DNA from 2 places in the Pseudoalteromonas fenneropenaei genome. Region 2 is predicted to be linked to the other one. Evidence: predicted binding sites of a transcription regulator. Region 2 holds the regulator's gene; the other holds the start of a gene.
What was found. Region 2 encodes sigma-54, which starts transcription at its own class of promoters, with help from an activator protein. Its sites were predicted from a motif close to GTTGGCACGNNNNTNGNNT; they were not measured.

Region 1 (4,312 bases), on a different contig from region 2:
AACCGCAAGTCCAATTCCTGAACCAATTGCGTTGGCTCCGGTGGCATCAGGCGCTTTGTAATACATTTCAAAGATTTTACCGAGCTGATCGGCGGGAATACCCATCCCCGTATCAATCACGCTGACACATAACCAAGGGCCATCTTCTTTGTTTTCACGTCGGCAAATTAGTGTCACACCTCCACGATGGGTAAATTTCACCGCGTTGTTGATTAGATTCCATAACACCTGGCGCAAACGTGTGGGGTCGAGTAACGCGTAAACATCCAAAATACCCTGACGTTGAATGTCAAAACTGAGCCCCTTTTGATCGGCAATAAGTCCCGCAAAGTTCACTACATCGTTAATAAAGTCTGAGACATTGATACTGTCGGCAGCGATATCTAACTGCTCACGATCTATTTTATCTAAGTCTATGATATCATTAAAAATATTACCTAGTGTTTCGGCGCTTGAGAACACCGTATTACACCAACTGCGCTGCTGCTTATTCAGCTCAGTATCAAGTAACATGCGGGTCAGACCAACAATACCATTGAGCGGGGTGCGTAATTCATGACTTAAAGTGGCAATAAATTTGCCCTTATCATTGTATGCAGTTTCTAATGCTTGCTGCGCTTTTTTCCGCTCGGTGATCTCTTTTCTCAATTCTTCAATAGCACGATGTTTGGCGTGTAGCGCGATTTTCCGCTCGTCAATTTCACTATTGAGGCGGTTAATGTTGTCCTTTAAGGTTTGGTTGAGTAGTTTTTCCTGTTGTGTCGCAGATTCGATATAAGCACGCGAGTGCTGAAGACGCCGTAACGCTTGGATGGTCATCATGATCAACACAGGAGAAGCGATAGCGGTAAAAAACATCACAGCTAAAATATCTAATAAATTAATTTCGCCAAGAGCAACATAATAGAACATACATGCAGCAATCAAAGACACTAACAGAATAATGGCGTACACCATTATCCCAGCTTTGAGCTCACCAAATTTTTCAAGTAAGTTGGACACCAAGCGCGTCCACGGATCTACAGATGAATCTATCATGTTATGTTCTTACTACCGCTGATAACGCCATTATACCCTGAGCGTAAAAAGTGTAACATCATCACGCCACCAAATTGTCTACTTAACAAACAAAAAATGATGATAATCAAAAAATTGACGCTCATTATCGTCACGTCTTGAGGCGCTAATAGCACTTGAAAGTTACGCCACTGACAAAATACCCGCACAATCGCGCGCAAAAAATACTCACAAGTTGTTTCTAAAAAAAACCAATCAGGCGGCGATTTGTATAGCGCTGTGAACACTCTGCGCATAAATCAAATTTGACTTTAACACGCATTTTTCCACTTTCTGATATTTTTCATGTACTATGCGCGTTTTTTAGTATTTGCTGAATGAGGAAATAATGCCAGCTAACATGCCAGATATCGCGCACAGTGCCAGTGCACTTGCTCACGGCCGCTTAGAATGGGTCGGCATGGGCAATATCGAAGTCCCATTAACGCTCGAAACCAAAGGCCTTGCCCCTTGTACTATCGCTGCCAAAGCCGATGCATATGTCAGCCTAGACGACGAACAAGCTAAAGGTATTCATATGTCACGCTTATTCTTAGCGTTGGACACTTTATCTTGTGAGCAGTCCCTGACACCTATTACCCTTCAGCAATTGCTTGACCAGTTTATTACTAGCCACGAAGGCTTAAGCCAAAGTGCCAAACTGCGTCTTGAATTCGAATTACTATTACGTCGCAAATCGCTGCTTAGTGGTAAGCAAGGCTGGAAAGGTTACCCAGTCGTGATCAACAGCGTATTGCTTAATGGTCAGTTTAAACTTGAACTAACTGTTGATGTTGCTTACTCATCAACTTGTCCTTGCTCTGCGGCACTTGCACGGCAATTAATTCAAAACGCCTTTGATGCCAAATTTAAGCAGCAAGAATTGTCATTTGAACAAGTTAAAAACTGGCTCGGTAGTACCGAAGGTATTGTTGCGACGCCTCATTCACAGCGCTCTATTGCTCAAGTGAAAGTGTTGTTATCACACAATAGTCAGGAATTTGACATTGTGACCTTAATTGATTTGATTGAGGCAACACTCAAAACGCCCGTCCAAGCAGCGGTAAAACGTGAAGATGAGCAAGAGTTTGCACGACTTAACGGGCAAAACTTGATATTCTGCGAAGATGCGGCAAGAAAATTGAAAGCATTGCTAGAGCCACTGGCATACTCTGACTTTAGCGTCCGGGTGAATCATTACGAATCACTCCACGCCCACGATGCGGTAGCCATGGCAGTAAAAGGTATAGCTGGCGGTTACACACCAGAGTAAATCGCTACGATGCGGGTCTGACCACGAAGCTCGTTTTCAGTCCCGCCTCTGTAAACAATACGAAATTCCGTCACTTAACTTGGCATATAGTTTGCTTTAACTCAGCAGAGTTATCAAAATTGTCGAAGTGGAGTGTTTTATGGAATTGGCATTGTTATCTATTCTCGCTTTGGTCGTGGTTGCCTCTGTGGTTGCAGCGAAATACACAGATCAGGGCGGAAACCCCTACCCATTCAGCAAAAAAGAAAATGTCTTTACTACTGTAGAAGCCAGCTTCCTACATTTGATTGAGCGTGCTATTGGCGATCGTTTTAAAGTCGTGAGCCGTGTTAAATTGGTTGATCTGATCGAGTGCAAACCAGGCCTTACGGCAAAAGCTCGCCGCGCGGCAATGGCCAAAGCGAAAAACAAACAACTAGACTATGTGTTAGTCGACAAAGAGACCTTAAACATAGTTGCGGCGGTTGATTTGGTGAATAACGCCAACAAAAGCGGCCATAAGGCGCAAAAAGACTGGTTTGTTACCGGCGCGCTAGAAGCTGCTGGTATTCCACACATCCGTATGAAAGTCAGAGCAGGCTATAAACCTGCTGAAGTACGCGCTGCGATTCTGTTCAAACTAGGCAAGCCAGAGAAACCTGAATCTCGCGAAACACGTAACAGAACTTATAAACCAGCAGTATTGTCGCCATCACAAGCAAAAGCCATGTCGACGCAACTGGCCGAAATTTAAGCGGCTAGATAAAGTGACAAATTGATTACGAGAATGCGAGTTTAGCCAGCTAAACTCGCATTTTTATTGTCCTTCAGTATAATGAGCTGCACAGTTTATGAGGAATAATTAGCATGAAAGTAGGTATTATCGGCGCCATGGAGCCGGAAGTTGCTATCCTTCGCGAAGCAATGCAAAACGTAAGTACAGTAAGCAAAGGCGGCTTTACGTTTTTTTCTGGTGATTTAGCTGGTCAACAAGTCACTTTAGTACAATCAGGCATTGGTAAAGTTGCATCAGCCATCGCAACGACTTTGCTAATTGATAATTTTACTCCTGACTGTGTGATCAATACTGGCTCAGCGGGCGGTTTCGAGCCGTCTCTTAATGTTGGCGATGTGGTGATTTCAAGCGAAGTGCGTCACCACGATGTTGACGTAACTGCGTTTGGCTACGAAATTGGTCAAGTACCACAAATGCCTGCGGGTTTTACCGCTCACCCAGCACTTATTGAAGCAGCTAAGCAAAGCGTTGCGGAAGTGGAAAACGTGCAAACTATGGTTGGCTTAATTTGTACTGGTGATATTTTCATGTGCGACCCAGTACGTATCGACAAGGCCCGCCAAGACTTCCCTGCGATGTTAGCGGTAGAAATGGAAGGCGCTGCAATTGCGCAGGTATGCCATTCATTACACACGCCGTTTGTGGTGATCCGCTCATTGTCTGACATTGCGGGTAAAGAGTCGCCACAGTCGTTTGAAGAATATTTAGAAGTCGCTTCGGTTAATTCTTCAAAAATGGTTGTGGCACTATTACAAAAGCTTACTCAGGTTACGCTATAAGGTGTCTTTAACGCTGTTGCAAACTCACGAAAGTTTGCTGGTGTTTATCCTCGCAGTCGCGTTATCGCGACTGCTGCCGCTACACAGCTGGTATCATCCCAACGCGTTTTATTCTCACTTATTTGCCATGATAGGCAAACGCGTGTATCAACCCAACACCAACAAGCAGCAATGGTATATTGCTGGCAGTCTGGCTTTTTTATTACCCATTGCAACGATTGTGGTGCTTATCTTTGGCATCAGTAGTTTTGCACTTTATCCAGTGTGGGTTGATGGCTTATTACTCTATCTTTGCCTTTATAATCCAATTTTTGAGCGTAAAGCGCAAAAAATAGCCAAACTATTGGATCTCGGTCAAAAAGCCACAGCACGCCAGCTCAGCACGCAATTGGTCGTACGTGACACCCGCAATCTGTCTGAAGTAGGTAT
Region 2 (4,312 bases):
TGAGAAAATCACTGCGGCTCATATCCGTGTGGACATCAACAACAAGACGTTGCTTTCGGAACAACCTGTGGTGATCAGCGGCCCTAACCTAACAATAACAGGTAAAGGCTTACATGCAGATTTAAACACAGATATTATTGAACTGAATAATCACACGCGAACTACATATTATGACCAATAAGTTGCTCATCAGCGGCGTCGCTCTACTGTTAAGTTATGCGGCCATTGCCAATACAACCACCACAGAGCCTGTATTTATCGCTTCGGGCAAGCAACAAGCTCAACTTAAATCCAACATAGGTATTTTTGAGGAGAATGTCGAGATTGTGCATGGTAGTCGTAAAATTAGTGCCGACCGGCTCGAAGTTCACCGTCGTGAAGAGCTAGGAGAAAATTCTGAGCTGTTGGTTGCCACCGGAAACCCCGCGCGTTTTCAAGAACAGCAAAGTGACGGCAGTGTGATCAGCGCTTCAGCGCAAGAAGTCCGCTACGACGTTGCCAATCGTACTCTTACTATCAGTGGTAATGCAGAAATCATGCAGGCTGGGCAAAAAATCAATGCCGATGTGATTGTTTACGACATGGCTAAGCAACTGATTAATGCTGAGCGCAGCAGCAATAGCAAAGGTCAGGTAAAGACTATTTTAGTGCCTGAGCAAAAAGATAAGAAGCAAAACAAGGAGCAAGGTAAACCGTGAGTGTGTTAACTGCAAATTGTTTAGCAAAAAGCTACAAGGGCCGCGAGGTTGTTAAAAACGTCGGATTAAGCATTGAAGCGGGCAGCATAGTCGGCTTACTTGGCCCAAATGGCGCGGGTAAAACCACTACCTTTTATATGATTGTAGGGCTTGTGCCAAGCGATAAAGGCTCAATCCATATTGATGAACAAGACATCACGCTGCTGCCAATGCATAGCCGCGCTCGCCTTGGGATTGGTTACCTACCGCAAGAATCTTCTATTTTTAGGAAGTTAACGGTTTACCAAAACCTGATGGCGATTTTAGAAACACGCAAATCGCTGAAACGCAATCAACGCGAACAGATCCTCGATGAACTATTAGATGAGTTTAATATTCAACATATTAGAGATAGTTTAGGGATGGCTTTATCGGGTGGTGAGCGTCGCCGAGTGGAAATTGCTCGCGCTTTAGCCGCAAATCCAAAATTTATTCTCTTAGATGAGCCTTTTGCTGGCGTTGATCCGATTTCAGTGTTAGATATAAAGAAAATAATCGAGCACTTAAAGAATCGCGGTATTGGAGTGCTGATCACAGATCATAACGTGCGCGAAACCCTTGATGTCTGTGAGAAGGCATATATTGTTTCGCATGGTGAACTAATCGCCGCTGGCACTCCCGAACACGTACTCGCAGATCAAACTGTGCGCGACGTCTACCTAGGCGAACAATTCAGGCTATAGTTTTTGTAGTACAGTCGCCTATTTGAATTGAACACTTAGAAAAAGGATTGTTAGAGATACATGAGGCAATCATTACAGCTGCGCATGGGCCAGCAACTCACAATGACGCCACAGTTACAACAAGCTATCCGCTTGCTGCAGCTCAGTACGTTGGATCTCCAGCAAGAAATCCAAGAGGCGCTCGACAGCAATCCACTCTTAGAAGTGGATGAGCAAGATAGTGACGCAGAAACCGGTTCAGCTGACAACGACTTTGATTTTAGCGTCTCGAGTAGCAGTGGTGAAGAGCAAAACAATGAATTTGAAGGCAACGATTTCGAAGCAGGCAATGACTTTGAAGAATCGGTCAGCGATTATGAAATGGAAGCTGGTGATGCACTCAATAAGGATACTGTCAGCGACGAATTAGCGATGGATGTCACTTGGGACGAATATATGAGCGCAGCGCCCAGCAGTGGCTCTGGTGCTATGAGTGACGAAGACACCGTCTACCAAGGTGAAACCACCGAAACCTTACACGAATACTTGATGTGGCAATTGGAGCTCACGCCGTTTAGCCCCACCGATCGCGCCATTGCCGTGGCAATTGTCGAAGCCGTTGATGAGTCAGGTATGCTGACGGTTAGCACTGAAGACATTATGCACAGCCTTAATGAGGGTAGTGAAGAAGCTGAACCGATTGAGCTGGACGAGGTAGAAGCCGTCCTTAAACGTGTACAACTTTTTGATCCGATTGGAATTGCCGCACGCAGCTTGCAGGAATGCTTGTGCATTCAACTCAATCAATATGACCCAACTACACCTTGGCTGAGCGAAACCAAACAGATCCTCAACGAACATATTGAGCTTTTAGCCAGTCGCGACTATCGCACTTTGATGAAAAAGACTAAGCTAAAGGAAGATGAGCTAAAAGAAGTCATGACGCTCATTCACAGTTTAAGCCCAAAACCAGCTGCAACCGTGATCCACGAAGAACCAGAATACGTGATCCCAGATGTGTCGGTCAAAAAAGTCAAAGGTCGTTGGGTAGTTGAACTGAATCCAGATTGTATGCCGAAAATTCGTGTTAACGATCAATATGCCGCGATGAGCCGCTCGGTGCGCTCATCAAGCGATAGTCAGTTTATTCGCTCCCATTTACAGGAAGCGAAGTGGTTTATAAAAAGTTTGGAAAGCCGCAACGAAACCTTGCTAAAAGTGGCTAACTGTATTGTGAAGCAACAGCAGGCATTTTTTGAACATGGCCCAGAGGCAATGCGTCCTATGGTGCTAAATGATGTGGCTGAAATGGTGGAAATGCATGAATCTACCATTTCTCGGGTTACCACCCAGAAGTATATGCACACCCCGCGTGGCATTTTTGAGCTGAAATATTTCTTCTCAAGCCATGTAAGTACTGAAAACGGAGGTGAGTGCTCGTCAACAGCAATTCGGGCGCTCATTAAAAAGCTAATCGCCGCGGAAAAACCTACTAAGCCATTGAGCGACAGTAAAATCGCGGATATATTAGCGGAACAAGGAATTCAAGTGGCGAGACGCACTATTGCAAAATATCGTGAGTCTCTGGCTATACCACCGTCAAATCAGCGCAAGAGCCTGATCTGAGACGTAAAACAAAGAAGGAAGAATGCTTATGCAACTAAATCTAACTGGTCGTCACGTTGAAATTACCGATTCACTCAGGGATTATGTCACCAACAAGTTTGCGAAGCTGGAGCGACATTTCGATCATATCAACAATGTACATGTTATCCTTGATGTAGAAAAATTGATCCATAAAGCGGAAGCAAGCCTTCATGTGAATGGCGGAGAGTTATTTGCTTCGACAGAGCATCAAGACATGTATGCGGCCATCGATTTGTTATTAGATAAGTTAGATAGGCAAGTCATAAAACATAAAGAAAAGATGATCCGACACTAAAATGAAACTAAGTGCATTAATTTCAAAGGACTGCAGCAAAGCTGCAGTCCTTTTTAGTAGCAAAAAACGCATTCTCGAATACATCAGTGAACTGGCCCACCAACAGCTTCCCGACCTTGATCAACATGATATCCTCGACGCTTTATTAGCCCGTGAAAAACTCGGTAGTACTGGCATTGGTAAAGGCGTTGCACTGCCACATGGTCGTATGGCCGCAGTCGATAAAGTGCTAGTGATGGTCTTGGTTAATCAAGAAGCCATTGATTACGATGCCATCGACAATCGCCCCGTCGATATTTTCGTGGCACTCATCGTACCTGAGGGCGATAATCAAACTCATTTGCAGACCTTAGCCGCAATCGCTGATAAACTGAGGGACAAAGAATTTTGTCGTATGTTGCGTCAGGCGCAAAGTGACGAACAACTCTTTGAAATATTGTCGAGCTAAGTAAGGTAAAGAGATGGAACTAATTATTGTCAGCGGTCGCTCAGGTTCGGGTAAATCCGTCGCACTTCGGGTTTTAGAAGACTTGGGCTTTTATTGTGTCGACAATATTCCCGTCAATTTATTGCCGTCTTTGGTCCGTATTGCGGCTGACAGCTATGACAAAATTGCGGTCAGTATCGACGTCCGTAATTTGCCCAAAGAGCAGCAAGAATTCAATGACATCATTGAATATTTGCCCGCGTTTGCCAAGCCCACTTTGTTCTATCTCGACAGTGACGACCAAACCTTAATCAAACGTTATTCAGAAACGAGACGTTTACACCCGCTGTCTATCAATAATATGCCGCTGGATTTGGCGATCGCCGAAGAAAAAATCCTGCTAGATGTACTTATCACTCGCGCCGATGTGATTTTAGATACCACAGGGATGAGCGTACATCAGCTGGCAGAAACCATACGTGAAAAAATCCTTGGCAAAAAAGACAAGTCACTTATAGTGACCTTTATGTCATTTGGTTTTAAA

Region 1: the regulator sigma-54 is predicted to act here: its motif matches at 2,408-2,426, upstream of ACFOEE_RS00875 (DUF2726 domain-containing protein).

The regions. Positions count from the first base shown of each region.
Region 1 covers NZ_JBHRSD010000001.1:196,746-201,057, forward strand. Annotated here, with positions in the region: gene ACFOEE_RS00865 (ATP-binding protein) at 1-1,038, opposite strand, end outside; gene folE2 (GTP cyclohydrolase FolE2) at 1,406-2,329, shown strand; gene ACFOEE_RS00875 (DUF2726 domain-containing protein) at 2,469-3,062, shown strand; gene mtnN (5'-methylthioadenosine/S-adenosylhomocysteine nucleosidase) at 3,176-3,883, shown strand; gene ACFOEE_RS00885 (cobalamin biosynthesis protein CobD/CbiB) at 3,885-4,312, shown strand, end outside.
Region 2 covers NZ_JBHRSD010000017.1:133,442-137,753, reverse strand. Annotated here, with positions in the region: gene lptC (LPS export ABC transporter periplasmic protein LptC) at 1-181, shown strand, start outside; gene lptA (lipopolysaccharide transport periplasmic protein LptA) at 171-698, shown strand; gene lptB (LPS export ABC transporter ATP-binding protein) at 695-1,420, shown strand; gene ACFOEE_RS10775 (RNA polymerase factor sigma-54) at 1,481-3,025, shown strand; gene hpf (ribosome hibernation promoting factor) at 3,054-3,341, shown strand; gene ptsN (PTS IIA-like nitrogen regulatory protein PtsN) at 3,343-3,789, shown strand; gene rapZ (RNase adapter RapZ) at 3,803-4,312, shown strand, end outside.